4 regions of the Streptosporangium oxazolinicum genome follow, and region 2 is predicted to be linked to each of the others. Evidence: riboswitches for the same ligand, from Rfam matches in the RefSeq annotation. Region 2 holds a riboswitch; each other region holds the start of a gene.
What was found. A riboswitch is a leader RNA that binds a small molecule or an ion and turns the genes downstream of it on or off. The one in region 2 is predicted to bind cyclic di-AMP.
Positions count from the first base shown of each region.

Region 1: it holds a riboswitch for cyclic di-AMP, as region 2 does, so the genes downstream of both, ABD817_RS10760 (hypothetical protein) here and ABD817_RS16310 (CHAP domain-containing protein) in region 2, are expected to answer to the same signal.
Region 3: it holds a riboswitch for cyclic di-AMP, as region 2 does, so the genes downstream of both, ABD817_RS37980 (coiled-coil domain-containing protein) here and ABD817_RS16310 (CHAP domain-containing protein) in region 2, are expected to answer to the same signal.
Region 4: it holds a riboswitch for cyclic di-AMP, as region 2 does, so the genes downstream of both, ABD817_RS21560 (C40 family peptidase) here and ABD817_RS16310 (CHAP domain-containing protein) in region 2, are expected to answer to the same signal.

Region 1 is NZ_BAABAQ010000003.1:247,340-250,522, reverse strand. Features, by position in the region: gene ABD817_RS10770 (carbohydrate ABC transporter permease) at 1-6, shown strand, start outside; gene ABD817_RS10765 (DUF4253 domain-containing protein) at 261-1,007, shown strand; cyclic di-AMP (ydaO/yuaA leader) riboswitch at 1,403-1,552, shown strand; gene ABD817_RS10760 (hypothetical protein) at 1,829-2,632, shown strand; gene ABD817_RS10755 (alpha/beta fold hydrolase) at 2,835-3,183, shown strand, end outside.
Region 2 is NZ_BAABAQ010000005.1:187,794-190,976, forward strand. Features, by position in the region: gene ABD817_RS16305 (ABC transporter substrate-binding protein) at 1-397, opposite strand, end outside; gene ABD817_RS16310 (CHAP domain-containing protein) at 879-1,574, opposite strand; cyclic di-AMP (ydaO/yuaA leader) riboswitch at 1,593-1,731, opposite strand; gene ABD817_RS16315 (hypothetical protein) at 2,505-3,183, shown strand, end outside.
Region 3 is NZ_BAABAQ010000021.1:70,725-73,907, forward strand. Features, by position in the region: gene ABD817_RS37975 (hypothetical protein) at 1-230, shown strand, start outside; gene ABD817_RS37980 (coiled-coil domain-containing protein) at 456-1,430, opposite strand; cyclic di-AMP (ydaO/yuaA leader) riboswitch at 1,434-1,570, opposite strand; gene galT (galactose-1-phosphate uridylyltransferase) at 1,643-2,722, opposite strand; gene ABD817_RS37990 (DeoR/GlpR family DNA-binding transcription regulator) at 2,719-3,183, opposite strand, start outside.
Region 4 is NZ_BAABAQ010000008.1:42,380-45,562, reverse strand. Features, by position in the region: gene ABD817_RS21565 (amino-acid N-acetyltransferase) at 150-803, opposite strand; cyclic di-AMP (ydaO/yuaA leader) riboswitch at 1,140-1,288, shown strand; gene ABD817_RS21560 (C40 family peptidase) at 1,294-2,343, shown strand; gene ABD817_RS21555 (helix-turn-helix domain-containing protein) at 2,410-2,610, opposite strand.

The DNA.
Region 1 (3,183 bases), on a different contig from region 2:
GACTGACACCCGCCCGGCTCCGTTCCTCCCCGTACCGATAATTTTTGCCTGGACCAGGACAGAACTGTCACTCGGGATGGTTGACAGGCCAAAATTGGTCCGTGGTCAGGATCGGATCGGTAGAGATGAGCGATTGGGAGAGTGGGCAACTTCCGCCAGTGCTGGGCCAGCTGTTCGCCGACGGAGCCGACAGAACAGGCGGAGCCGATGGAGCAGGCGGGAGCGAAGGGGGCGGCGGGAGTGCGGGCCGGAGGCTCTCGGTGGAGCTGCCACCGGGAGACGTGGTCTGGCCCGACCCCGGTTACGCTCAGCTCGCGGTCCGTCGCCGTCCGGCGTTCTGGCTCAGCGAGGTGGCGGTCTCCGGCGAGTACTGGGCCCGGTTGAGGGCCCAGCACGGCCAGTCGGGCCTGTGGCCGGTCCTGCTGGAGGACTCCGTCCAGCCCTGGTCGGCCGGTCAGATCGCCCCGGACACCGCCGGTCAGATCGACAACTACCACGCAGCCGCGTTCATGGCCGAGGTGTGGTCCGACTGGATCGCCAGGGCCAACCTCGACCAGCTCGAACTGCTCGACCCCTTCGGGCCCGAGTGCCCCGGCCCGGCCCCGTCGGGGAAACTCGCCGCCGACCCCGGCGTGGTCGCCGACTGGTACGCCGGGCTGGTGGCCGAGCGCAGGACCCCGCTCGGGCTCGTCGCGGTCGAACGCGGGGCCGACGCCCTCGCCGTCATGGGCTGGCAGGGCGCGCTGAACCACAACGAGTGGATGGTCCCGCTCGCGGCCGTCGTGCGGAGCTGGGAGGACAGGTTCGGGGTGCGGGTGGTCGGCATGGGCTTCAACACCCTCGACCTCAGCGTCGCCGCGCCCCCGACGACCTCCGAGCACGCCCTGCACGTCGCCGCCGAACACTGGACGTTCTGCCCCGACAGCATCATCCAGGGGGCTGGGAACCTCATCGACTACGCCGAGCAGATCAAGGGCAGGAACGCCTGGTCGTTCTGGTGGGACTGACCGGCCCGGGTTGACCCGCGCGGGTCTCCGGGGTGCCTGCGGAGAGCGTGGCCTCCGGACTCGCCTCCGTGTGAGTCTCCGGGGCGTCTGCGGGGAGTGCGGCGTCCGGGCTCGTCTCCGGGGCGTTTACCGGGTGTGCCGTGTCTGCGGGGAGCGCGGTGTGCGGATTCCCCCGCGCGGGTCTCCGGGCACGGGTGCCCCGGGATGAATTCCGCGATCGGCGTGGCATTCGTGCTGGTAGGGCGGGCGTTGGCCTGGCGGGGTGATCGATGAGGCTTTCTTGAAGCTTGTAGGTAGATCTTCTGGGGTTTTCATGGTGTTTGCTTTGCTTTGTCCGGTTTGGGCAGTAGTGTCCACTGTTATCGGTTGGCGACCTGCCCTTCACAAGAGGGAGCGGCCGGCCGACGTCGAATCCCGAGGGCCCGCCGGGCCCCGGAGCCGGGGAACCACTTTTCCGGGGTGAATCCGCCGCGAGCGCGCGGCGGTAGGGCAACTCCACCGCCCGAACCCGTCAGCTAACCCGGTAGACGAGATGGAGAGGAGATCCCCTCATGGATCACCGCGTCACCACGTCGGTGCACCCCCTGTCCGCGCCGACCACCTGAACTTTCCCCCCGACCTCGCCGCCGCGCCTGATCGCGGCATCTTCAGGACCGTGCTCCGCGTAGCGATCGGCTGAATCGGCCGATCCGGCTACGCCCCTTTTCCGACGAGCGCGTCCCCGCCGGTGCACCCCTTCGGCGTTCGCATCCGGCCGCCCCGTTCCCTCGTGAAAGAGCCATTTCTCCATGCACCCCTTCTTTGGTCTGCACAAGTTTGGTTTGCACAAGAACAGCCTGAGCAAGCATCTCCCGGGTAACAACGTCCCCCTCAAGCGCGGCCTCGTCGCCGCCACCCTCGTCGGTGCGAGTGTTCTCACCTCCGTCGGCGTCGCCTCGGCGCTTCCGGCCCACGCCCTGGCGGCCCCCACCCGCCTCGCCGCCGACCCCGCGGTCGGCGCGCCGGCCGGCTCCGAGGCCGTCCTCCTCCAGGGGTCGACCACGGCCTCCTACTTCTGGGACGACTCCTCCGGCCGGGCCGGTGACACCGGACTGCCCGCCAGCGGCAAGCCGATGCAGAAGGGCATGATCGCCAGCCCGAGCTGGCCCCTGCTCACCGAGGGCTACATTCTCTACAAGGGCAAGAAGGCGAAGTTCTTCGTCGGCGACCGCGGTCCGGGCAACCCCTCGAACCAGGGCATCATGGTCGACATCGACGCCAAGACCTTCGCCGACCTGACCGGCGGCACGTTCAACTCCAGCACGCTCGGCGTGGACGGCAACGGTGGCATGGGCCACATCGACATCCAGTACGTGGTCACCAAGTGGGGCGACGGCACGGGGATCAAGAACCACCCCGTGGCGTTCTCCACCGGAGCCTGGGGTCGCAGGGACACCAGCCCGGCCAAGCCGCCGACGACCGTCTTCGCCATGGCGAGGCGGCTGGGGATCGGTCTGGGGACCCAGCTGGTGAGCGCCGAGGCGCGGCCGTGGATCGGCAAGCCCAAGGTCATGGTCGAGCCCGCCTCCGCGCACGCCTCGGCCGCCGGTATCCGCGCCGCGGAGCTCGGTGCCGGGAAGAACTGACCTCGCTCTCCGTGGGGAGCGGCCCGAGGAATGACCGATCCGCTCACGTGCGCTCGTGAAGGCCGGGGCGGGTCCGATGAAGGACCGCGGCCCGCTCGCACGGGGCGGTCCTGAGGCACCGGTGGGGACCACCCCGCCGGTGTCGCGTTTCTCCCCAAATGGCATTCTGTCCCGCACAAACAGTACGGATGGTGGGAGTGCCATGACTCTGCGAGCCCCGGCGAACGGCATCGAGATCGCCTACGAGATCTTCGGCTCTCCGGAGGCTCGCCCCCTCCTGCTGATCACGGGCCTCGGCTGCCAGATGATCCAGTGGGACGACAGGTTCTGCGAGCTGCTCGCGGACCGAGGCTACCGCGCGGTGCGCTTCGACAACCGCGACAGCGGAGAGAGCACCCACCTGGACGAGGCGGGGACGCCCGCCCTGGACGGGAGCGGGGAGGTCCCCTACCTGCTGGACGACATGGCCGACGACGCCGCCGGGCTGCTCGACGCGCTCGGCTGGGACACCGCCCACGTGGTCGGCCTCTCGATGGGCGGGATGATCGCGC
Region 2 (3,183 bases):
CGTACTCGGCCAGGTCGGTGAAGAACTGCGGACGGGCCTTCATGAGGCCCATCGCGCCCTCGTCCAGGGCGATGATGTCGGCCGCGCCGCTGCCCGCCTGCAGGCGCTGGAGCAGCTGCGGGAGGTAGACGTCCTCGAAACGGTCGGTCAGGTTCTGGTACTTGACCTGGATGTTCGGGTGCGCCGCGTTCCACGTCTCCACGGCCTTGTCGTAGCCGAAGTTCTCGCCGCCGCCGAAGGTGTGCACGGTGATGGTCACCGGTTCGGCCGCGGCGGCGGAGCCACCGCCCGCGGCGGGCTCGGCGGGCTCGCTGGAGCCGCACGACGTGATGGCCAGGGCGCTGGCCGCCATGACCGCGACGGCGGCGAGCCTGCCGTGCCGCTTGTTGTTCAACATTCCGGACCCCTCTCAGGTGGTCGCCCGAATCATTGGGAGGCGACATCGCGGACCGGTCCCCGACAAACGCGGTCCTCGCGACGAGGTCGTTCCTCAATGTGCTTTGGGAGCGCTCCCACGAAGAGTGGACGATGGGCAACCGGGACGTCAATATGCCGAAACTCAACCGTTACATCCGGCCGTTTTAGGTGGGACTATCAGTGTGAAGTGGTGATATATCACTCATAAGGGTGATTGGGAGCGCTCCCATCTCACGGATATACAGTCGGGGCGTTTCGTGTCCGTGCGGGGCTCGCGGGAAGAGCATGGGACTCGCGGGGAGAGTGGGGGCTCGCGGGAGGAGCGGGGGCGGCCGGGGCCGGAACGCCGTCAGGGGCACCGCTCGTCCGAGCGGTGCCCCTGGGAGCGGGTGGACCGGTCCGCGTTCACCGGCGGAGGAGCCGGGTGCCCGCGCCGTGGGGGCGCGGGAGCCGGGGGTGGGTCAGTTGGAGTAGACCGGGTAGCCGTAGCCGACGACCTGGGAGACGGGCCTGACGCGCTGCTCGACGTCGCCGTTGCCGGTGTTGCCCTCGATCGTGGTGATCGTGCCGTCCCCGTTGTCCTTCTTCACGAAGCCGACGTGGTCGATGCCGTCGATGGTCTTGCCGCCGGCCCAGTCGAAGTAGACGACCGCGCCGGGGGTGGGGGTGGTGCCCCAGTGCCCGTTGTTCCTGAACCACCTGGCGTGGGCGACGGTGTAGGCGTCCCAGCCCATCGTGGGGCGGATACCGGCCATCTCGCCGACCCAGGAGACGAACATCGCGCACCAGGGGGCGTTGGCGTAGTCGTACACGCTGTTGCCGCCGTCGCGGGCGAGGGTCTCCTTGGCGCGAGGGGTCGACATGTACCAGGAGTGGAACTTGGTCCCGCCGCCCTGGGCGTTCTCACGGACGCCGATCTGCTTCGAGGCGAGGTTCAGGACCTGCTCGGCGGAGACCTTGGGGAGCCTCTCGGCCACGATCTGGAGCGGGGTCTTCGCGGTCTTGGAATCCTGGGGCTTGGCGTCGGCGGGCGGGGCGTTCACGACGCCGTGACCGTCGGCCAGGGCCACACCGGTGGTGCCGGTCGCCAGGACGGCACACGCGCCCAGTACGGCACATGCTGCGCGGGGGGTGGAGATGAGGCGATGCTTAGTCATACGGGGGTTCGACTCCTTGCTTCGCTTCCATTCCGCCTACCGGGTTAGCTGACGGGTTCGGGCTGGGAAGTGCCCTACGACGCACGAGTGCGTTGATTCACCCCAGGAACGTGGTTCCCCGGTTCCGCAGACCTCGCGGATTCGGCGGCCGTGCTCACCGGTGGCGGAGGTTTCCGCCGGGTGGAGCGCGGTCGGGCAATGTGACGGCAATGCACAGACCTGTATAGACCTAGACAATTGCCATGAACAGGACGAACGTACGCCAACAGGACAGACGATTACAAGTAGGACACATTGCCCTGACTTGGCGATACGTCCGAAATAAGGCGGTACGGCGAGGTGTTACCCGGCGCCGGGCAGGGGGTGGATCATGCTCCTCCGGCGCCGGGTGCGCTTTTCCCCGGCGGGTGGCCGGGGGGACGGGATCCCCTGTGTCCATGGCGATCCAGGTTTTCCGGGCCCGCCCGCGGGGCGCCGGGCGGGGGTGCTGTCGCGCGAGGGGACGGCCCTGGATCAACGGTGGAGTGCCCGGCATACTATCGAACAGGTATTCGATAGTAAAAAGTATACGGATGGTAGGGGTTCTCCCATGGAAGGACCGACGGGATCCGGTGGCTCGTGGCCGCCCCCTGAGGGGTTTTCGCAGCTCAGGAGGGTGTAGGGGAGGCCGTCGGCGGGCCTCGCCGCCCGGAGGGTAAAGGAATGCGCCCTCGAGGGGGCTCGACGCCCGCGAAGGTAAAGGTGCGAAGTAAAGGAACGCGCTTTCCAAAAGGTCCCGCCGCCCGCGAACGGTAAAACGCGTGAGGCGGGGGAACGCGTCTCCAAGCGGGAGACGGCAAAGGCAAGAAAGATCATCGGCAGGCGCGCGTGGTCGGCTGTTCACCCGCAGTTCCCGAGCGCTTAAAGCCACCGGGTTAGGTTGTGGCAGTCGTGAACGGGTCATCGCCCGGCGTGGAGGACGGTCGAGACCACGCGCGGGAGCAGGGTTCGGCCATTGCCTGGGTGGAATCCCCGCTGCAGATGCTCTGTGCGGTGGAGGCCCACCATGCCGGGCTGCTCGGAGCCCACAGCCACCTCGTGCCCCGGGCGAAGCTCCGCCCGCTGGCCGTGACGGGCCGCGAACTCGGCCGTCTCACCCTGCCGAGGGGACTGGAGCTCACCTCGGCCCGGCCGGACATGCCCCGGCCGCGCCGAGGCGAGACCTGGGCGGTGGGCGACGCCTTCTCCGGCAAGGTCCAGTTCCGCTGGCTCACCGCGCTCCCCGGCCGGATCGTGATCGTCGACGACGGGCTCGCCACCATCAGGCTCCTGGAACTGCTCACCGGCAGGGTGGGAACGCCTCTGCTGAGGGCGAGGGGGAAGGCGGGAAGACTCAGGACCGTCCTCGCCACGGCGGCCGGGCTCAGGCTGCGCGCCGCCGCCCGCTCGGGGCGGCTGTCGATCTTCACCGCGCTGCCCGTCCCCCCCGACCTGGCGAAGGCCGTACGCGCCAGGGGAGCCGAGCTGGTCACCCACGACTTCGCCTGGCTGCGGTCCCAGCCGCTGCGCAGGCCCCGTCCCGAGGAGCGCACCGTCGTCCTCGGCACCTCGCTGGTCCGCAACGGCCTCA
Region 3 (3,183 bases), on a different contig from region 2:
TGGGTGGGGCGGTCATCGACGAGTTGCCGGTGAACGCGCGTGACATCCTCGCCGGCGCGGACGACTCATCCCTGCCCGCGGTGGCGGAACGCTGGGCGAAGATCGAGGAGTTCTCTCCCCACTCCTCGGACGACGGGGAATACCTGCTGTCCCTCGTCAAGGATCTTGTCGGGCTGGCCCGCCGTGCGAAGGAGCACGACCAACTGCTCTACTGCTGGATGTTCGTCTGACCGAGGTGGTCACCGAAAGAGTCCGGTGGAGAATCCGTGGCGTCGTAGGTGCTCAATCGCGTCGAACTGGGGGTCCGCATCCACTGTGTGCGGACGCGGATCCGGGCTTCACCCTGCGGACCTACACGCACCGCATGCGCAGGGCGATCGACGGCGCCTGGGGCGGTGCTGCAAATCCTGAGAGGGGCGCCCGGCGGAGAAAGTACAGATCAGCCCCTCGTGGCGCTAGTACATCGAGATGTGCGGATGGTCGAAGTGGTTGGCCGTGACGCCGCCGCGGTTGGACATGAATCTCCAGCCGGAGCCGTGGTTGATGCGCTGGCGCCAGATCACGTACTTCACGCCGAGTTTGGCCTTGTTCTTGATGGCCCAGGCGGAGATCTCGTCGCCCAGCGCGACGTTGGCGGCCGAGGGCATCGTGCCGCCGGTGCTCATCATGAAGTCGCAGGCGCGGCCCAGGGGGTGCTCGCCGCCGTCGTTGGCGGACCGGTAGCAGCCGACCGCGTACGGGAGGCTGAAGCGCCTCATGACGGCGTCGCGCATGATCCGGGTGCGGTCGGTGATGTTGTCGGCGCCGGTGGGGAGCTGTGGGGCCCAGCTGCCGTCGGCGCGGCGGCCGGAACCGGTGGGGGCGAGCCGGTCGAGCTTGTCCTTCATGTCGCGGATCACGTCTTCGGCCTCCTCGCGCTGCGCCTGTACCTCCTTGGCCTCCTCACCGATCTCGTCGGTGAGCCTGGCGGCCGTCTCGGACGCCTTCTTCCTGCGTTCGAGGCTGCTGGCGAAGCCCTCCAGGTGGGCGCTCTGCTGGGCGGTGAGCTGCTCCATCACCGCGGCGGCGCCCATGTCGTCGGAGAACATCAGCGCGGGCAGCCCTCCGCCGCTGCTCTGGTAGCGGAGCTGGACGATGGAGTCGACCTGCCGTTTGGCCTCGACGTAGACCTGTTCGGCCTTCTCCAGGTTCTGCTTGGCGACGCTCTCGGCCTTCTGCGCCTTCTTGAGGGACTCGCGCTTGGCCGCGTAGGTCTCGATCAGCTTGTCGACCTTCTTGCCGAGCCTGGCCAGGTCGGCGCGGAGCTTGGCCTCGGTGGGCTTGGGTTCCGCGCTTCCCGCCGTGGGGGCACCGAGGGTGAACGCGGCGATCGAGCTCAGGCAGAGGACCAGAGCCGCATGCCGACGGAACGTGGGGGACGGGGCCGCCACGAACTCTCCTCTCCTTCCGCCTACCGGGTTAGCTGACGGGTTCGGGCTGGAGGAAGCCCTTCCACCGAAGTGGTTTCACCCCAGGTGCGGTGGTTCCCCGGCTCTCGGGCAAGGTGCCCGGGATTAGGCAAATCAGCATTTACAGCCGATGTGGGAAGGATAGTAGTGGTAAACAGCAGGTCATGCGACCTCAAGACGAGACCAAGCGGTAATCAGTTCGTGACAACAGAGCGCAGGAGATGTGCTGTGTCCTCGGGTGACACGTCGTTCACGAAGGCGCCCATCGCCGACTCCGACCCGGCGAGGTATTTCAGCCTGTCCGGCGCGCGGCGGACGCTGAACAGCTCCAGACGCGCGTACGACAGATCGCGGCCGGTGGAGACCGGCGCCTGGTGCCAGGCGGCGACGTAGGGCATGGGCACGCCGAACAGCCCGTCGAGGCGGCGGAGCACGTCGGTGTAGAGGGGGCCGAACGCCGCGCGCTCCCCGGCGTCCAGCGCGACCAGGTCGGGGACCCGGCGGTGCGGGTAGAGGTGGACCTCCACCGGCCAGCGCGCCGCGGCCGGGACGAAGGCCGTCCAGTGCTCGTTCGAGCCCACCACCCGGACCCCGGCCGCCCGCTCCGCGGCCAGGACGTCGGCGAACAGGTTGCCGCCGGTCCGCTCCCTGTGCCGCTCGGCCGCCCCGAGGGTCAGCCGGGTGCGCGGGGTCACGTAGGGGTACGCGTAGATCTGGCCGTGCGGGTGGGCCAGGGTGATGCCGATCTCCGCCCCCCGGTTCTCGAAGCAGAACACCTGCTCCACGCCGGGCATCGCCGACAACTCCGCCGTACGGTCGGCCCAGGCCTCCATCACCAGCTCGACCCGCTCGGGGGAGAGGCGGGAGAACGAGGAGTCGTGCTCGGAGGTGAAGCAGACCACCTCGCACCTGCCGACCGCTGGGCGGATCTCGCTCAGCCCCCCGATCTCCCGGTGGACGCCCGGCTGCGCGGAGAACGACGGGAACCGGTTCTCGAAGACCACCACGTCGTAGCCGGAGGAGGGCACCTCGGTGAGGTTGCCGGGGGTGGAGGGGCAGAGCGGGCACTCGCCGGCCGGGGGCAGGAAGGTGCGGCCCTGGCGGTGCCCGGCCACCGCGATCCACTCCTCGGTCAGCGGGTCGTAGCGCAGCTCGGAGGCGGCGGGCCGGGGTGGCAGGTCGCGCCGGTCGGCCGCCCCGCGGTCGGCGTCGTCGCGCCGGTCGAAGTAGAAGAGCTCCCGGCCGTCGGCCAGGTGGGTGATCGTACGCTTCATCGGCCGGCGATCTCGCTCTCCTGCCGGGGTTCCGTGATGATCAGCTCGCCCACCGAGGCGGTGAGCTCCTCCCGGGCCTCCTCGGTCAGGCCGGAGTCGGTGACCACGACGTGGGCTTCGGCCAGCTCCGCGATCGTGCTGACGCCGACCGTGCCCCACGTGGTGTGGTCGGCGGGCACCACCAGGCGGTGCGCGGAGGCGACCAGCTCGCGATTGGTCTCTGCCTCGAGCAGGTTGGTGGTGGTGAACCCGGCGCGGGCGCTCATCCCGTGCACGCCGAGGAAGAGGGTGTCGACGTGGAGGCCGCGGATCGCCGAGACCGCGACCGGGCCGACCAGGGCGTCGGAGGGGGTGCGGACCCCGCCGGTCAGCACGACCGTGCGATCGGCCCTGGGGGAGCGGTGGAAGACGTCGGCGATCGGGATCGAGTTGGTGATCACGGTCAGCTCGGGCACGTCGAC
Region 4 (3,183 bases), on a different contig from region 2:
CGATCGCGGTCGGGATCATCCTGTGGATACGGCGGCTGTCCGGTGCTCACCGCGTCACCTCACTTAGACTGCGCATGTGGCAAATGTCAGACGCACATGCATGCTGCTGCACAAGGTATCGACATAGGTATCGACAGTCACCTTTCCGATCAGTCAGCTCTAAAGTCATCAGAGTCGGGCTCGCGTGTCAGGTGCAGCAGCATCCGGGTGTTTCCCAAGGTGTTGGGCTTGACGTGCTCCAGATCGAGGAACTCCGCCACGCCCTCGTCGTAGGAGGCGAGAAGTTCGGCGTAGACCTTGGGGGCGACGGGTGTGCCCTGGATCTCCCGGAAACCGTGCCTGGCGAAGAAGTCGACCTCGAAGGTCAGGCAGAAAACCCGGCGCAGGCCGAGTTCGACGGCCGTGCGAATGAGCGCGGAGACGATCCGGTGGCCGATCCCCATTCCCCTGCGGCCCGGATCGACGGCGACGGTGCGAATCTCGGCCAGATCCTCCCAGAGCACGTGGAGAGCCCCGCAGCCGATGACCTCCCCCTCCGCGTCGGTGGCGACCCAGAACTCCTGGACGTCCTCGTAGAGGGTGACGGTGGCCTTCTCCAGCAGGCGCGGGCCGGCGCCGCCGTAGGTGTCGACGAGCCGCCTGACGGCGCGGACGTCCGGGGTGCGGGCACGGCGGACCGTGATCTCGGGGCCCGCGCCGGGTGCGGGCGAGCCCCGCTCCGCCCCCTCGGCCCCGGCGCGCCGCCCCCCACCGTCGGGGGCGCGAACGACCGGTACGGGAGAATGCTCAGCAAGCTGCTCCATGACCGTTCAGCGTACGTCCTCGCCGGTCTTTAATTACGGCTCACCCTTAACTCGCAGCCCACAGCCCTCACATGACCCTTGGTAATCGCTTTGCCACACTGAGCGCGCGACACCTCCCGTGTGCCACAACTCACCTTTGGCACGGTCCCGGACCTGGGAAGACCTCCGCCGCACCCGTCACCCACGAGGCAAAGGCAGCGTAATGGCCATGTTGATCTTATTGACATGTGATCTTTCCGTGACATTTCAGTTGCGAAACCTCTACTGAATTCGCAGTTCTGGTTGAGCAGGAACCACGGGTGCACTAATCTCCGTGCTCGATGTCAGAGACGTAAAAAGCCTGACCCGCCGAATCCCCCACCAGCGGGGAACCGGGGACCCACCACGTCCTCCGGGGTGAATCCGAGTGCCACCGGCGCACCCGGTAGGGCTGCCTCCGGCCCGAACCCGTCAGCTAACCCGGTAGGCGGTCGAGGAGAGGAGCCTGTTGGTGAAGCGCACGCGCGACCGCGGAGGAAAGCACGCGGGCGACGACGCCCGCTGTCGAGAACGCGCGCCGCGAAGGCTGCGCCGTCGCGTGGCGGTCATCGGCCTGGCGTTCGCCACCCTGACCCTCGGCACGCCGCTGGTCGCCGCCACCGCCGACCCAGAGCCCAGCCTCCAGCAGCTGGCCAAGCAGGCCGAGAAGCTGCACGAGGAGATCGGCACCCTCGCCGAGCGGTACAACGGCGAGCGGGTCAAGCTCAAGCAGGCTCAGCGGGCCGCGGAGAGCGCCAAGAAGACCCTCGCGTCGAGCGAGTCCGAGCTGGCGACCCGCCGCACCAAGGCCACCCTCCTGGCGCAGAGCACCTACATGTCGGGCGGCCTGAACCCCGGGCTCGCCTTCACCCAGTCGACGGACCCCGACACCTTCCTCGACCAGGCCACCACCAACTACGCGCTCCAGCAGCAGCAGAGCGAGGAGGTCGCCCAGGTGGCCCGGGCGATCGAGGCCGCCGAGCGGGCGCAGGCCAGCGCCACGGCGAGGACCTCGGAGGTCAAGAAGCTCCTGACGGAGATCGACGGCAACCGGACCAAGATCGAACGACTGGTCGCGCGGGTCGAGAGCGACCTGTTCAGCGAGGTGCGCAGCAGGGCCGTCAGCAACAGGGGCGCCCGGGTGAGGACCAACGTGCCCATCGTGGGCAGCGGCAAGGCCGCGGAGGCCACCCGCTGGGCGCTCACCCAGCAGCTCAAGCCGTACGTCTGGGGCGCCGAGGGTCCCAACTCCTTCGACTGCTCCGGGCTGGTCATGTGGGCCTACCAGAAGGTCGGCATCAGCCTGCCGCACTACACAGGCGACCAGTGGACCGCGGGCACCCACGTCGGCAGGGACGAGCTGCGCCCCGGCGACCTGGTCTTCTTCTACAGCGACCTGCACCACGTCGGGATCTACATCGGCGCGGGCCTGATGATCCACGCGCCCCAGACGGGGGACGTCGTCCACATCGCCACGATCGACAACCGGCCCTTCGCCGGAGGCGTCCGCATCGCTGACTGATCGCGGACCGAACGTACCCGGCCCCCGCACGCGTGTCCGGCCCGATCTGCCGGACACGCGGCGGTGTTAGATCAGGCGGCGGCGGGCGGCCCAGGCCACGGCCTCGATCGCCGTGGCGACACCGATGCGGTCGCAGATGCCTCTCAGCCTGCGCCTGACGGTCCGTCCGCTGATGTCGAGGCGACGACCCACCCGATCGACCGTGACACCCTTGGCGAGCTCAGCCAGCAGCACGAGGTCGTCGTCGCTGAGACCGATATCGCTCATGCCCAGGGGGCTGTCGCCATGGCGTGAATCCACTTCTGGATATGCCATCAAGAGTCACTCCCCCCACTCTGGAAACCGGGTGCGAGACGCCGGAAATGAATACCGTCCGCCAGGAACGGTAAACGCCTTGTTCAAAGGTCGTCAAGTTCCACTCTTCATAGCGCGCGTCCAGTATTGACATAGTAGGCGCTACATGAAGTACTCATGATATGTCAGTGCCTTTGCGGCTATGTCATGATCGAGCCCAGGCACGAGGCGGCAAGCACCCCCTGGCCGAGGCGGTCGAAGTCCTGGCAGAACAAGGTTTCGCCGGAGCCGCCGCCCCCTGCCGGGCACGCCGGGCGCGCCGGGACCGGCCCCCCGGGGATCCGGCCCGCCCGCATTTCTCGGGAAAAACAGATCTCTTCCCGATACTCTTCGGCGACCACGGTCACTCACCGCCTTGACGGCACCCCACGGGAAACACAGAAATATGAGGGTCAAGGGAGCAGCTTTGCGGCATTCGCGAAGTATCACGCGGCGACGATGGGGCGCCGGGCGATATTGGACGTGCTGGAAATGGATTTCTGTCCC